3 regions of the Streptomyces sp. NBC_00005 genome follow, and region 1 is predicted to be linked to each of the others. Evidence: riboswitches for the same ligand, from Rfam matches in the RefSeq annotation. Region 1 holds a riboswitch; each other region holds the start of a gene.
What was found. A riboswitch is a leader RNA that binds a small molecule or an ion and turns the genes downstream of it on or off. The one in region 1 is predicted to bind cobalamin.
Positions count from the first base shown of each region.

Region 2: linked by a shared signal. The riboswitch ahead of OG303_RS45730 (CbtB-domain containing protein) and the one ahead of OG303_RS18330 (ribonucleoside-diphosphate reductase subunit alpha) in region 1 are both predicted to bind cobalamin.
Region 3: linked by a shared signal. The riboswitch ahead of OG303_RS07470 (ABC transporter substrate-binding protein) and the one ahead of OG303_RS18330 (ribonucleoside-diphosphate reductase subunit alpha) in region 1 are both predicted to bind cobalamin.

Region 1 covers NZ_CP108316.1:4,012,613-4,017,355, reverse strand. Annotated here, with positions in the region: gene OG303_RS18335 (ribonucleotide-diphosphate reductase subunit beta) at 1-514, opposite strand, end outside; gene OG303_RS18330 (ribonucleoside-diphosphate reductase subunit alpha) at 514-2,892, opposite strand; cobalamin riboswitch at 3,016-3,186, opposite strand; gene mctP (monocarboxylate uptake permease MctP) at 3,522-4,743, opposite strand, start outside.
Region 2 covers NZ_CP108316.1:10,006,485-10,011,227, forward strand. Annotated here, with positions in the region: gene OG303_RS45710 (discoidin domain-containing protein) at 1-286, shown strand, start outside; gene OG303_RS45715 (TetR/AcrR family transcriptional regulator) at 314-922, shown strand; gene OG303_RS45720 (ferredoxin) at 1,406-1,777, shown strand; gene OG303_RS45725 (histidine phosphatase family protein) at 1,826-2,401, opposite strand; cobalamin riboswitch at 2,497-2,650, shown strand; gene OG303_RS45730 (CbtB-domain containing protein) at 2,686-2,907, shown strand; gene OG303_RS45735 (CbtA family protein) at 2,933-3,697, shown strand; gene OG303_RS45740 (acyl-CoA dehydrogenase family protein) at 3,860-4,743, shown strand, end outside.
Region 3 covers NZ_CP108316.1:1,525,696-1,530,438, forward strand. Annotated here, with positions in the region: gene OG303_RS07465 (FecCD family ABC transporter permease) at 1-524, opposite strand, end outside; gene OG303_RS07470 (ABC transporter substrate-binding protein) at 521-1,567, opposite strand; cobalamin riboswitch at 1,622-1,836, opposite strand; partial or broken gene OG303_RS07475 (allantoin permease) at 2,027-2,338, shown strand; gene OG303_RS07480 (esterase/lipase family protein) at 3,227-4,222, shown strand; gene OG303_RS07485 (glycosyltransferase) at 4,398-4,743, shown strand, end outside.

The DNA.
Region 1 (4,743 bases):
TCAGGTTGAGGAGGAAGCGGCGGCGGTCCGCCTTGGACTCCAGGCGGTCCAGCTTCTCGACCTCGTTGATCCACTTGAAGCAGAACTCGGCCTTCTCGCGGATGGACGGGATGTTCTCGACGGCGTCGAAGGCCGCCGCCCTGTCCTCCGGGTCGGGGAGGTAGGTGTCCAGGAGGGTCAGGTAGAACTGGACGTGGACTGCCTCCTCGAACAGCTGGCGCGACAAGTACAGGCGCGCTTCCGGGGAGTTGATGTGCTTGTACAGGGTCAGCACCAGGTTGTTCGCCACGATCGAGTCGCCCGTGGCGAAGAAGGCGACCAGACGGCCGATCAGGTGCTGTTCGGCGGGCGTCATCTTCGCGAGGTCGGCCACGTCCGAGTGGAGGTCGACCTCCTCGACGGTCCAGGTGTTCTTGATGGCGTCCCGGTAGCGCTCGTAGAAGTCCGGGTAGCGCATGGGGCGGAGAGTCAGTTCGAAGCCCGGGTCGAGCAGGTTCTTTTCGGTGGAGCTCATTACTGGCAGGCCTCGCAGGACTCGGGGTTCTCAAGGGAGCAGGCAATCGCCTCGTCGGAGGTCGACTGCTGTACGGGGATGGTCTTTTCGGGCTGCGCCTGCGCGGCGCGGGCGATGCGGGTCGCCGGGCGCGAGCGCAGGTAGTACGTCGTCTTCAGTCCGGACTTCCAGGCGTACGCGTACATCGAGGAGAGCTTGCCGATGGTCGGCGTCTCCAGGAACAGGTTCAGGGACTGGGACTGGTCCAGGTACGGCGTGCGGGCCGCGGCCATGTCGATCAGGCCGCGCTGCGGGATCTCCCACGCCGTGCGGTACAGGGCCCGTACGTCGGCCGGGATCCAGGTGAAGTCCTGTACCGAGCCGCTCGCCTCGCGCAGCGCCTCACGGGTGCGGGCGTCCCAGACGCCCAGTTCCTTGAGGTCGTTCACCAGGTACGAGTTGACCTGGAGGAACTCGCCGGACAGCGTCTCGCGCTTGAAGAGGTTGGAGACCTGCGGCTCGATGCACTCGTAGACGCCCGCGATGGACGCGATGGTGGCGGTGGGGGCGATCGCGAGGAGGAGGGAGTTGCGCATGCCGACCGCCGCGACCCGGTCCCGCAGGGCCGCCCAGCGCTCCGGCCAGGTCAGCTCCACGTCGTAGTGGTCGGGGTGGAGGACGCCCTGCGCCGTACGGGTCTTCTCCCAGGCCGGCAACGGTCCGTTGCGTTCGGCGAGTTCGGCGGAGGCCTCGTACGCGGCGAGCATGATGCGCTCGGCGATGCGAGTGGAGAGGGCCTTGGCCTCGGGGGAGTCGAAAGGCAGGCGGAGCTTGAAGAAGACGTCCTGCAGGCCCATCGCACCGAGGCCGACGGGGCGCCAGCGGGCGTTGGAGCGGCCTGCCTGCTCGGTCGGGTAGAAGTTGATGTCGACCACGCGGTCGAGGAAGGTGACGGCCGTGCGGACCGTCTCGTCCAGCCGCTCCCAGTCGATGTCACCGGTCGCCGTGTCGACAAAGGCACCCAGGTTCACCGAACCCAGGTTGCAGACCGCCGTCTCGCCGTCGTTCGTGACCTCCAGGATCTCGGTGCAGAGGTTGGAGGAGTGGACGACGTGGCCGGGCTCGGCGGTCTGGTTGGCGGTGCGGTTGGCGGCGTCCTTGAAGGTCATCCAGCCGTTGCCGGTCTGCGCGAGGGTGCGCATCATGCGGCCGTAGAGGTCGCGGGCCGGGATGGTCTTGCGGGCCAGTCCCTCGGCCTCCGCCCTGCGGTACGCCGCGTCGAACTCCTCGCCCCACAGGTCGACCAGCTCCGGCACGTCCGCCGGGGAGAACAGCGACCACGGCTGGTCCGCGTTGACCCGGCGCATGAACTCGTCCGGGATCCAGTGCGCGAGGTTCAGGTTGTGCGTACGGCGGGCGTCCTCACCGGTGTTGTCGCGCAGCTCCAGGAACTCCTCGATGTCGGAGTGCCAGGTCTCCAGGTAGACCGCGGCCGCGCCCTTGCGCCGGCCGCCCTGGTTCACGGCGGCGACCGAGGCGTCGAGGGTCTTCAGGAACGGGACGATGCCGTTGGAGTGCCCGTTGGTACCGCGGATCAGCGAACCGCGGCTGCGGATACGGGAGTACGACAGCCCGATGCCGCCGGCGTGCTTCGAGAGGCGGGCGACCTGGTGGTAGCGGTCGTAGAGGGAGTCCAGCTCGTCCAGCGGGGAGTCGAGGAGGTAGCAGGACGACATCTGGGGGTGCCGGGTGCCGGAGTTGAAGAGGGTGGGGGAGGAGGGGAGGTAGTCGAGGTGGCTCATGAGCCGGTAGAGCGCGGCGACTTCGTCGACGGAGCGGATCGTGTCGTCCTCCGCCAGACCGCTCGCCACCCGCAGCATGAAGTGCTGAGGCGTCTCGATCACGCGACGGGTGATGGGGTGCCGGAGCAGATAGCGGCTGTGCAGGGTGCGCAGGCCGAAGTAGCCGAAGCGGTCGTCCGCCTGGGGGTCGACGAGCGCGTCGAGGCGTTCGGCGTGGACGCGGACGAACTCCGCCGTGCGGTCGGCGATGAGCCCTTCCCGGTGCCCGACCGCGACCGACTCGGTGAAGGACGTGACGCCCTGCGAGGCGGCCTCCGCGGCGATGCTGATCGTCAGCAGACGCGCGGCCAGCCGCGAGTACACGGGGTCCTCCGAGATGAGGCCGGCGGCCGCCTCCGTGGCCAGTTCGCGCAACTCCGTCTCGTCCGCGCGGGCGGACCGGCCGCGCAGTGCCGCGGCGGCGACCCGGCCGGGGTCGGCGTCGCGGAGGTCGGCGGTCAGCTCGGTCAGGGTCCGCAGCAGCGCGGTTCCGGGACCGTCGGTCCCGGCCTCGGTCGCCTCGGTCGCTGAAGCCGGTTCGGCTGGCGCGATGGTCACGGTGGGGCTCTCCCTCGCTCGGCAGTGGGCCAGGCGGAGGGCAGGAGGCAGCACGCGAGCGCGCACGGCGTCGCGTCCACCGGCCCATTCCACGAGGCCCGGACGTCAGGGCACCCGGACCGGAGGGCCGGGCACGCTGTCGGCAGGTCCTCGGACTGACGCTCGTACACGGCTGCCCCAGGGGCAGACATGCACAAGTACACCGTTGCGGGACAGTTCCGGATTCGCACCGGATTCCCCTGCGACGACAGCGAGCATGAGCATACATCTTGTGCCGGGTGGGAACAGCACCCCCATATGTTGTGTCGTGGCGACTTCGGAGAGTGTCAGAACGTCAACTCATAGGTGAGCAGCGTGAGGTCGTCGTGGTCCGCGAGCGGCTGCCGGTCCCGCTGGGGGCACGGACGAAGCCCAGGTGCTCGTAGATGCGGTGGGTGCCTTCCCGTGCGGGGTCACGTCGTGCAGTTCATCGCCGGGATCACCGTGTTCACGCGGGTGTGTGCACGAAGAGCGGGCCGCCGGTGGTCTTGCTTTCCGGCGGCCCGCTGCGGGTTGTGTGTGGGTGGTGGCTGGTCGCGCCCACGCGGCGGAGCCGCATGTCGACGCAGCCCCCACCCACCTTTGGGGTGCTAGTGCGACGCCCCTGCCGTAGCCGGCGGCAGTTCCGCCTGGACTCCCGGGTCGCCCGCGTCCGCCGTGTAGTCCTCCGGGTTTGTCTCGTCGACGCCCTCCGGGGCCTTCAGTGCCTTCAGGGCGAAGGTCAGGACCACCGTCACCACCACGTTCAGTACGAAAGCGGTGAGGCCGATGTAGCCGATCTCACCGATGCCCGGGATCTCCTTCGACGAGCCGCCGAAGTGCTTCTGCGTCGGCGAGGCGACGCCGTACGCGGCGAGGGTGCCGTAGACCATGCCGACCGCCCAGCCCGCGAGCAGCGCCCAGCGGTGGAACCAGCGGGTGAACAGGCCGCCGACCAGGGCCGGGAAGGTCTGCAGGATCCAGATGCCGCCCAGCAGTTGGAAGTTGATCGCGACCGTCTTGTCCATGGTGAGGACGAAGGCGAGCGCGCCCACCTTCACCAGCAGCGAGACCAGCTTGGAGACCTTGGTCTCCTGCGCCGGCGTCGCGTCCGGCTTGATGAAGTCCTTGTAGATGTTGCGGGTGAAGAGGTTCGCGGCCGCGATGGACATGATGGCCGCGGGCACGAGCGCGCCGATGCCGATCGCCGCGAAGGCCACGCCCGCGAACCAGTCCGGGAACATGTCCTCGAAGAGCTGCGGGATCGCCAACTGCCCGTTGGTGACCTTGACTCCGGCCGCGATCGCCATGAAGCCCAGCAGGGCGAGCAGGCCCAGCATCAGCGAGTACAGCGGCAGGATCGTGGTGTTGCGGCGGATCACGTCACGGCTGCGGGACGACAGCGTCGCCGTGATCGAGTGCGGGTACATGAAGAGCGCGAGCGCGGAGCCCAACGCCAGCGTGGCGTACGTCCATTGGCCCGGCTCGCCGGGGGCCAGCGCGCCGCGTGGCGCGCCCGTCGCCGGGTTGGTCTGTGCGAACGCCGCGCCCGCTTTGGCGAAGATGTCGTCGAACCCGCCCAGCTTGATCGGGATGTAGATGATCGCCACCGCGATGACGAGGTAGATCAGCCCGTCCTTCACGAACGCGATCAGCGCGGGAGCCCGCAGGCCCGAGGAGTAGGTGTAGGCCGCCAGCACGCCGAACGCGATCAGCAGCGGCAGGTCCTTCACGAACCAGTTGGTGTTCTCGCCGCCGCCCACGCCCATCACGTCAAGGACGGCCTGGATGCCGACCAGTTGGAGCGCGATGTACGGCATCGTGGCCAGGATG
Region 2 (4,743 bases), 6.0 Mb from region 1:
CGGCGACTGGAGCGACGACCAGTGGTGGCAGGTCGACCTCGGCTCCACCAACCTCGTCGGCCGGGTCACGCTCGACTGGGAGCGCGCGTACGGCAAGTCGTACCGCATCGAACTCTCCACCGACGGCACCGACTGGCAGACCGTCTGGTCCACGACGTCCGGCGACGGCGGCCTGGACACCGCCCGCTTCACCGGCACACCGGCCCGCTATGTCCGGGTCCACGGCCTCGACCGCGGCACCGACTGGGGATACTCGCTCTACGAAGTGGGCGTCCACAGCGCCTGAGATCCGTCACCACACCCGAGGACACACATGGCACGACTGCCGTCGGCCGAGCGGCGCAGACAGCTGACGGAAGCGGCGATCAGGGCGATGGCCCGGGACGGCGTCGCCAAGACGACGACCCGGTCCATCGCCGCCGAGGCGGGCGTGTCCCTGAGCGTCTTCCACTACTGCTTCGACTCCAAGCAGGCCCTGGTCGAGGCCGTCATCACGACCCTCACCGACCACTCGGTGGAGGTGGTGAAGGAGGCCCTACGGCCCAGGGCCACGCTCGTGGAGACCGTCCGGGCCGGCTTCCAGGCGTACTGGGACCACGTCCGCGCCCACCCCGACGAGCACATGCTCACCTACGAACTCACCCAATACGCCCTGCGCGAGCCGGGTTTCGAGCACCTGGCCCGACGGCAGTACGAGCTGTACGGCGCCGCCTATGCCGAACTCATCGACCAGTTGCGCCGGAACATGAACCTTCAACTCGCCGTCCCGGCAACGGTGTTGGCCCGCTACCTCGCCGCCATGACCGACGGGCTGACCCTCAACTACCTCGTACTCGGTGATGAATCAGCCTGGACGGACATCCTCGACACGGTCACCAGCCACATCGCCGGCCTGGTCCACGACGACGCTCACCGGGCCTAGGGCCCTTCTGATGGATCTCCGCGGCGTCGCGACGCCCGGCACGCACGCTCACCGCACGGCGTGGAGGGCCAGGTGGCTCCGCCACATGACCCTCCACGCCGCACGCCGATCGCACGCACCGAACGCCGCTCCTTCTTCCACGGAGATCCATCAGAAGGGCCCTAGCCACGTCTTCGACCCGCTCGCGTCAGTCGGGCAGCGGGCTGCCGCCCTCACGCACTCGGCCCCGAGCGCCCGGATCCGCCCTTCCGGCGACCGTCGCGTAGGGCACACCCAGGCGCCGATCAACAGCGCCACGACCGCCGCGCCCGCCACGGCGAGGCAGATCCCGAGAGCGCTGCGACCTGCGACGATGTCCATCCATGCGGTATTCATGGGCGCGAGTACCCGTGGGACCCCGCAGGAACCGACTCGCCTCGGCGTGGGCGGGGCATGCCGCGATTCCCGGTGTTTGACACGATCGGCACCGGCTACCCGCCCGGTGTGACTTCGACGACCCAGCAGGAGCTCTTCCGGTTCCTGGAAGACCGCTTCGCCTGCGCGCAGGCGTGTACCGAGTGCGCACGCGCGTGTGCCCTGCGCGCGAGTCTCGTGGATCCGGACGGGACGCAGGAGCAGGAACTCGTACGACGCAAGGGCATCATGTGCGCGGAGGTGTGCGACGCCACCTGTCGTGTGCTGTCCGAGCAGAATCGACTGGACGAGGCCGGCATCCGCATCCAGGTGGAGTGGTGCCGCACCGTCTGTCTGGAGTGTGCGCACGTCTTCGACCGGCAGTCCGGTGCCGAGGACGGCGCCAAGGCCGGCCGGGTGTGCGCACAGGCGTGCACGGACTTCCTCGCCACTCTGAACTGACGCACGCGGCCGGGCGAGGGTCCGTGTCCCGCCGTACCGGACCGACGCTCAGTCGGTGGCGCCGAGCGGCCGCCCGAGCCGTACGTTCCAGCGCCCGGACCTGCCGCTGAGCTCGACGGCCGCCAGCGGCGGGACGTCGGTGCGCCAGAACGCCGACTCCGGAGCCCCGAGAGCCTGCACCACGGCCGCCCGTACGATCTCGGGCTCGACCACGGCGACGCACCGGCCCGGCGCCCGCGCGGCCGTCTCCAGCCAGGTCGCCACCCTGCCGCACAGCGCCCGCACCGACTCCCCGCCGTGCGATGCGGCCCCGGGGTCCGACAGCCAGCGGGCCAGCGCCTCCGGCTCCTGCTCGCTCACCTCCGCCAGCGTCGCCCCACGCCAGCGGCCCGCGTCCAGCCCCGCCAACTCCGCTGCGTCCACGGCGTCGATGCCGAGCGCGTCGGCCGTCTCGCGGCAGCGCACGGTGGGGGAGACCCAGGCCCGATCCGCCGCCGGCAGCGTGCCGGCGGCCGCCCGCGCCTGCCTCAGCCCGGAGTCGTCGAGGGGGCAGCCGTCGTCGAAGCGCGCCTCGCGCAGGGCCGCCGTGATCGCGGGTGAGATCAAGATCACTCGGCTCGTCATGCGTCCACTTCCGCGCTCAACTTCCCTCCGGATCCCTTGCCCTGACGGCGAAATCGGCTCCGCAGGGGCGCTCACCGCCGTCCCGTGCGCTCTTGGCCCCACCTCTGCTTCGCGGTACCTTCTCGTCGATATTGACGACGGCACAGCGGAAGCCGGTGGAATTCCGGCACGGTCGCGCCACTGTATGCCGGGCACGCACCCTGGGTGTGTGCCGGGCGAGTCAGACCCGCCCGTCGTCCTGTGCACCACCGAGACGGGACGCGAGTTCCCCAGGAGGGCCTGCCATGGCGCAGTCTGTCGCCCAGCCGACCACCACACCCACAGCCGTACCCACGAAGCTGCCGATCGGAGCGATCGCTCCCTGGGCGGTCTTCTTCGGCATCCTGATGCTGGTCCTGCTCTACTTCGTCGGCGCCGAGCAGGGCGCCACCTCCGTGACGAGCGGAGAGAACGTGCACGAGTGGGTGCACGATGCCCGCCACCTGCTCGGCTTCCCCTGCCACTGACGGCGGCGAGGAAACCTACGAGCCCATGAACTCGGCAACCGTTCGCAACCTTCTGGTGCGCGGCATGCTCGCGGGACTGACCGCGGGCCTGCTCGCCCTCGTCGTCGCCTACTTCCTCGGTGAACCGCGCGTGGACGCGGCCATCGCCTACGAAGAGGCGCACTCGCACGAACACGGCGTCGAAGCCGTCAGCCGCACGATGCAGTCCACCGCGGGCCTGTCCACCGGTGTCCTGGTCTACGGCATCGCGTTCGGCGGCATCGCCGCCCTCGCGTACTGCTTCGCGCTCGGCCGCATCGGCCGCTTCGGACCGCGCGCCAGTGCGCTGCTCCTCGCGGCCGCCGGCCTGATCACCGTGTACCTCGTGCCGTTCCTGAAGTACCCCGCCAACCCGCCGTCCGTCGGTGACCCCGACACCATCGGCAAGCGCACCACCCTGTACTTCCTGATGGTGGTCCTGAGCGTGCTGCTCGCCGTCGCCACCGTGATCCTGGGCAAGCGCCTCGCGCCCCGCCTCGGGAACTGGAACGCGACGCTCGCCGCGGGCGCGTTCTTCGTCCTCGCGGTCGGACTCGCGTACGTCTTCCTGCCGGCCGTCAACGAGGTCCCCAAGGACTTCTCCGCCTCCCTGCTCTGGCAGTTCCGCCTGGCGGCCCTGGCCGTCCAGCTGACCCTGTGGACCTCCTTCGGGCTGGTCTTCGGGGTGCTCGCGGAACGGCTGCTGGCTCCGAAAACGGCCGCTGCGGCCGTGGCATCGGCCGACGCCCGGGCAACTCCCGTCGCACACTGAGCACTTCCACCACCGAGCACGTCCACCGGCTTGTGCCGGCTTCCACCGGAAAGGGCCCCCGGACGACCGGGGGCCCTTTCCGCATGCCTCGCCATTCCCAATTTCTGAAACACGTTCTACGGTGTGCGTCGTCAGGACCGGTCCTGGGAGCCTGGAGGCGCCGTGCACCTCGAATACACACCCGAGCAGCAGCGGCTGCGCACCGAACTGCGCTCGTACTTCGCCGAGTTGGTGCCGGACAACGCCTACGCCCGGCACGGCGACCCCGCCGCCCAGAAGCGCTTCTACCGTGAAACCATCCGGCGCCTGGGGACGGACGGCTGGCTCGGCGTGGGCTGGCCGAAGGAGTACGGCGGGCGCGGGCTGAGTGCGATGGAGCAGTTCATCTTCTTCGACGAGGCCGCCCAGGCCGGCGTACCGCTGCCGCTGATGGCGCTGAACACGGTCGGGCCGACGATCATGCACTTCGGCACCGACGAGCAGAAGGCGTACTTCCTGCCGAAGATCCTCGCCGGCGAGATCGACTTCGCGATCGGCTACAGCGAGCCCGACGCGGGCACCGACCTCGCCGCCCTCAAGACGCGCGCCGTACGGGAGGGCGACGAGTACGTCGTCAACGGACAGAAGATCTGGACGACCAACGGCGACACCGCGGACTGGGTCTGGCTGGCCACCCGCACCGACCCCGAGGCCCCGCCGCACAAGGGCATCACCATGCTGCTCGTGCCGACCACCGACCCCGGCTACTCCTGCACCCTCATCAACACCCTCGCCTCGCACGACACCACCGCCAGCTACTACGAGAACATCCGCGTCCCCGTCTCCCGCCGCGTCGGCGCCGAGAACCAGGGCTGGCGGCTGATCACCAACCAGCTCAACCACGAACGCGTCACCCTCGCCGCCCACGGCACCATGGCCATCCGCGCCCTGCAGGACGTGCAGCGCTGGGCGATGGAGACCAAGCTCGCCGACGGCCGCCGCGTCGTCGACCTGCCCTGGGTGCGCCGCCGCCTCGCTCAGACCCACACGAAACTCGATGCGCTCAA
Region 3 (4,743 bases), 2.5 Mb from region 1:
GCCGAGGTCAGCACGACGAACGAGGTCAGCGCGGAGAACAGTTGCATGGCCGCCACCCCCGACAGCACGACCCGGTCCGTGGTGCCGCCGAGGGTGTGGCTGAGCACCAGGACCAGTGCGAAGGACAGCAGCGCACCGAGGAACGCGCCCGCGGACAGGGACACCGCTCCCCCGCCCACCCCGAGCACGACCACGGCGACCGCGCCGGTGGAGGCGCCCGAGGACACGCCGAGGACGAACGGATCGGCCAGCGGGTTGCGCAGCAGGGACTGCATGATCGCGCCGCACAGCGCCAGCCCGGCCCCGCACACCGCGGCCAGCAGGGTGCGCGGCATGCGCAGGTCCCACACGATGCCGTCCCGCAGCGGCGCCAACGTCCTTTCGCCCAGCCCGAGATGGGCGGCGACCGACGCCCACACGTCGGCCGTGGAGATGTCGGCCGGGCCGATGGTCACGGCGACGGCGATCGACGCGATCAGCACGGCCAGTCCGCCGCCGGTCAACACCAGGGTGCGGGCGCTCACTTGGCGAGCCCGAAGTCGCGCAGCCCCGCGGCGACCTCCTCGATCCCTTCGACCGTACGGATGGAGGGGTTCATCGCCTGCCCGCTCAGCAGGATGTACCGCTTCTTCTTCACCGCGGTCAGGTTGCGGGTGGCGGCGTTGGTCTCCAAGAAGCGGATCTTGGCCTTCGCGGTCTCCGCGGTCTGGGACCTGCGGGTCAGGTCGCCGAGAACGACGACGTCGGGGTCGCGGTCCGCGACGGTCTCCCAGTTGATCTGGGGCCATTCGTCGTGGGTGTCGGAGAACGCGTTCTCCGCTCCGACGGCACGGGTGATGGCGCCGGGGGCACCGCAGCAGCCGGCGAGGTAGGGCGACTGGGAGTTGGCGAACCAGTACATGAGGGAGACGTCGGAGGCGTCCAGCCCGGCGTGGGCGGTGCGCACCCGGTCCTTCAGCTCGGCGACGAGCGTCTCCCCGCGCTTCTCGACCCCGAACGCGCGGGCCAGGTCGCGTATTTCGCCGTACACGGCGTCGAGGGTGAGGGGCTTGCTGCGGGAGCCGTCGCCGCCGCTGTCGTTGTCCTTGCCCGCCGAGCAGTCGGAGGGCGAGACATACGTGGGCACGCCCAGCTTCTCGAACTGCTCGCGGGTCGCCACGCCACCCCTGCCGAGGGTGGAGACGAACGACGCGGTGACGAAGTCGGGTTCGGCGTCCAGGACCTTCTCGAAGGAGGGGTTGTTGTCGGCTAGGCGCGCGACGGTGGAATTGGCCTTCTCCAGGCCCTTCATCACCGGATCGGTCCAGGTGGCCGTGCCGGCCATGCGGTCGGCGAGACCGAGGGAGAGCAGCATCTCCGTCGTGCCCTGGTTGAGGGAAACGGCCCGCTTCGGGGCGGACTTGAGGGTGACCTTGTGGCCGCAGTTGTCGAACGTGCGCGGGTAGCCGGAGTCTGCGGACTCCCCCGCGTCCGTTTCGTCGCTGCCCGTGCCACCGCACGCGGTGAGCAGCAGGGCGGGGGCGAGCAGGAAAGCGGCGGTACGGCGGGTGGAACGGAGCACGGGCATGCCTCGGTTGTCGGGGCTCGTACGCGGAGCCTGGCCTACGGACGTCCTCCCCGCACGGGGCGCGGAGGTGCCAGCAGGTCTTCGGACTCGGGTTCGTCCGGACGGGGCGCCTTCCCGGTGCTCGTCCGCCCCGGCCCTCCGGCCGACACGGACTCCTTTCAGTGGCGTCGCATGCCCCGCCCGTCCCCCTCACCGCTGCGCGTCAGTTCCGGTTTCGCACCGGATTCCCTGGCCTCGGATGTGGCTCGACTGGCTCCCCGACACTATCAAGATCGTCGTACGGCCAAGTCGTGCGGTCGAGTCGCACGAGCCAGTCGTGCGGGCGGCCACGCGATCGCACAACTGGCCCTTGGTCACCGGGTGACCGGTCCCTCCCCTGCCGTTCGAGGCCGGGCGGAGGTCGGGTGAGATCTCGGAAACGAGCCGTTCACCACGCGCGAGGCCTTCGGAAACAAGAGGTTTCTAACCCTCGGCGACACCCTCCAGCCGTACTCCCCGGTCGCCGCGGCCGTCATCGCCTTCGTCTTCACCCCGCTGATGGCGATCGTCACCAAGGGCAAGTACTACCTGCGCCGCACCGACGACGGCATCGACGATCCCCTGCTCGACGCCGAGGGCAACCCGAGCGCGGTCACCCTTGACTGCCACGTCTGCCACCAGCCCTACGGGCGCCCCGACCTGACCGCCTGCGCCACCCACGGCGCCGTGGTCTGCTCGCTCTGCCTGAGCACGGACAAGGTCGGAGACCACGTGCTGCAGGCGACGGCATAACCCACGGAGCGGGCGGCGGGGCACGCGACACACCCGCCCGCTCCGCCGGACCACATCCCTACGCCAGGGAGCCGTCCGAGTCGGACACCCTGCGGGTCGCGGACCGGATCATTCGCTCCGCGCCCGCGCTGGGCCTGCGCACCGTAGCGGTGCACTCCGACACCGACGCCCGCGCACCCCACGTCCGGATGGGACGGCCGACGCGGCCGTACGACTGGGCACGTCGGTGCCCGCAGCCGGGAGCTACCTACGGGCCGACCCGGTACAGGGGCGGCACGAACCACCGGCGCCGGAGCCGTGCACCCCGGCCTCGGGTTCCTCTGGGGAAGCCCCACCTTCCCCACCGCCGTTGAGGTGGTGACCCGCCCGCCGTCCGCTGTCCGGCTTCGACGGCCTGCTCCGGCCCGCCATCACCGAGCATCCCGGCATCACCGCCCTCGCAACCGGCGAGCAGGCCTCAACTCCCCTCCCCGGTACGGGAGTCGACCTCGCCGTCTTTGGCGCCCAACTGCGCGCCCAGCCGCTCAACCCCCCACCTCAGCACCACGGCGCACGGTACGCGGGTGAGGTCACCGCGGCGCGCGGCCACTTCCTCTCCGCTCCACCCGCCCCCATGTCCCTGGGTCCCATGCCCCCGGGCCCCATCGAACTGGCCGACGACACCTGGGTCCTGGGCTTTCAGTGCGACCGACCCTCCTGGTCACGGCCGCCTCCCCACGACTCCGCCCCGCCCGCAGCGGGTGGGCCGCCGCCCTCCCGGCTGACCGTGCGTGCGCCGAACGGGCGCACCTGGCGCGCCGTGCACGAGCCCTGCGCGGCGGCTGTCGAAGCTGGGGCGGCCACTTCGAAAGCCCCCCGACCACCCGTCACCAGGAGGTGCGCACCGTGATGCGCCGAATCCTCAAGGCCGCAGGTGCAGTCCTGGCCGCGGCAGCCTGCCTGACCGCCGCCGTCCCCTCCGCATCCGCCGCGGCCCCGGCGTCGCGACATGCTGCCGCCGAGGCCTCGCCCGCGCCACCCGCCAACCCGTTGAGCCGCCTGGGAGCGCTCAGTTGGGGCCCGGCCGCGCTCGGCTCCGTCACCAACCCCGACCGTTCTCCTGCCGGGGCCAACGACTTCGCCTGCAAGCCCTCCGCCGCCCACCCCTACCCCGTGGTCCTGGTCCACGGCACCTTCGAGAACGCCTTCGACAACTGGAGCGGGCTCGCCCCCGTGCTGAAGAAGGCCGGCTACTGCGTCTTCGCCCTCAACTACGGCGAGAGCGCGCCCCGCGCCCTGATGAAGGCGACCGGCCCGATTGCCGCCTCGGCCAAGCAGTTGGCCACCTATGTCGACAAGGTGCTGGCCGCCACCGGGGCCGCGAAGGTCGACCTGGTGGGTCACTCCCAGGGCGGCGGGCTGATGGCCGAGTGGTACCTGCGCTTCGAGGGTGGCGCCGCGAAGGTGCACCATCTGGTGGGTATCAACCCCAGCAATCACGGCACCACCGCGAGCGGCACGATCCACCTTCTCGATGCGGCGCTGGACGTGGCGGGGCATGTCGGCAAGCCACTCGGTCTGGACAGCCCCGCGGCCAAGGACCAGACGATCGGCTCCCCGGTGCTCCAACAGCTGTACGCCAAGGGCGACACCGAGCCCGGCGTCGCCTACACCACCATCGTCAGCCGTACCGACCTGGTCGTGACCCCGTACACCAACCAGTTCCTCACCGCCGGGCCCGGTGCGACCGTGCGCAACATCCTGCTGCAGGACGTCTGCCCACTGGACCTCACCGGTCACGTGGGCGGCCCGTACGACCCGAACGTGTACCAGCTGGTGCGCAACGCCCTCGACCCCGCGCACGCCGAACCGGTGCGCTGCGCCCTCATGCCGATTCCGGTGTGAACCGGCTCCAGCCGAAAGGCCATTGAGAACAGAAGAGGGGAAAACGAAAGGGAAAGGAGGCTGCCGCTCCTTTCCCTTTTCAACGTATAGCGCACCAGGGGGCTTGCGGCAAGGCCCGGGTCGTGCCGCAGAATCTCCGGCCGAGGCCGGAATCTGCGGAATGGGGAGTCGAGAAATGCGTGTGCTGTTGTCCACGTACGGGTCGCGCGGGGACGTCGAACCGATGGCGGGACTCGCGGTGGCGTTGCGGGAGTTCGGCGCGGAGGCGCTGGTGTGCGCGCCTTCGGACGAGGAGTCCGCGAAGCGGCTGGCCGGTGTCGGTGTGCCGCTGGTGCCGGCGAGCGCGCCGGTGCGCGCGGTGGTGACCGCGGCGACGCAGCCGTCGCCGGCGGGCCTGCCGGAGCGCGCGGCCGCCTTGGTCGCCGCGCAGTTCGACGCGGTCGCCGCGGCGGCCGAGGGATGTGACGCGGTGGTGGCGACCGGCCTGCTGCCGTCCGCGGCGGGCGCCCGGTCGGTGGCCG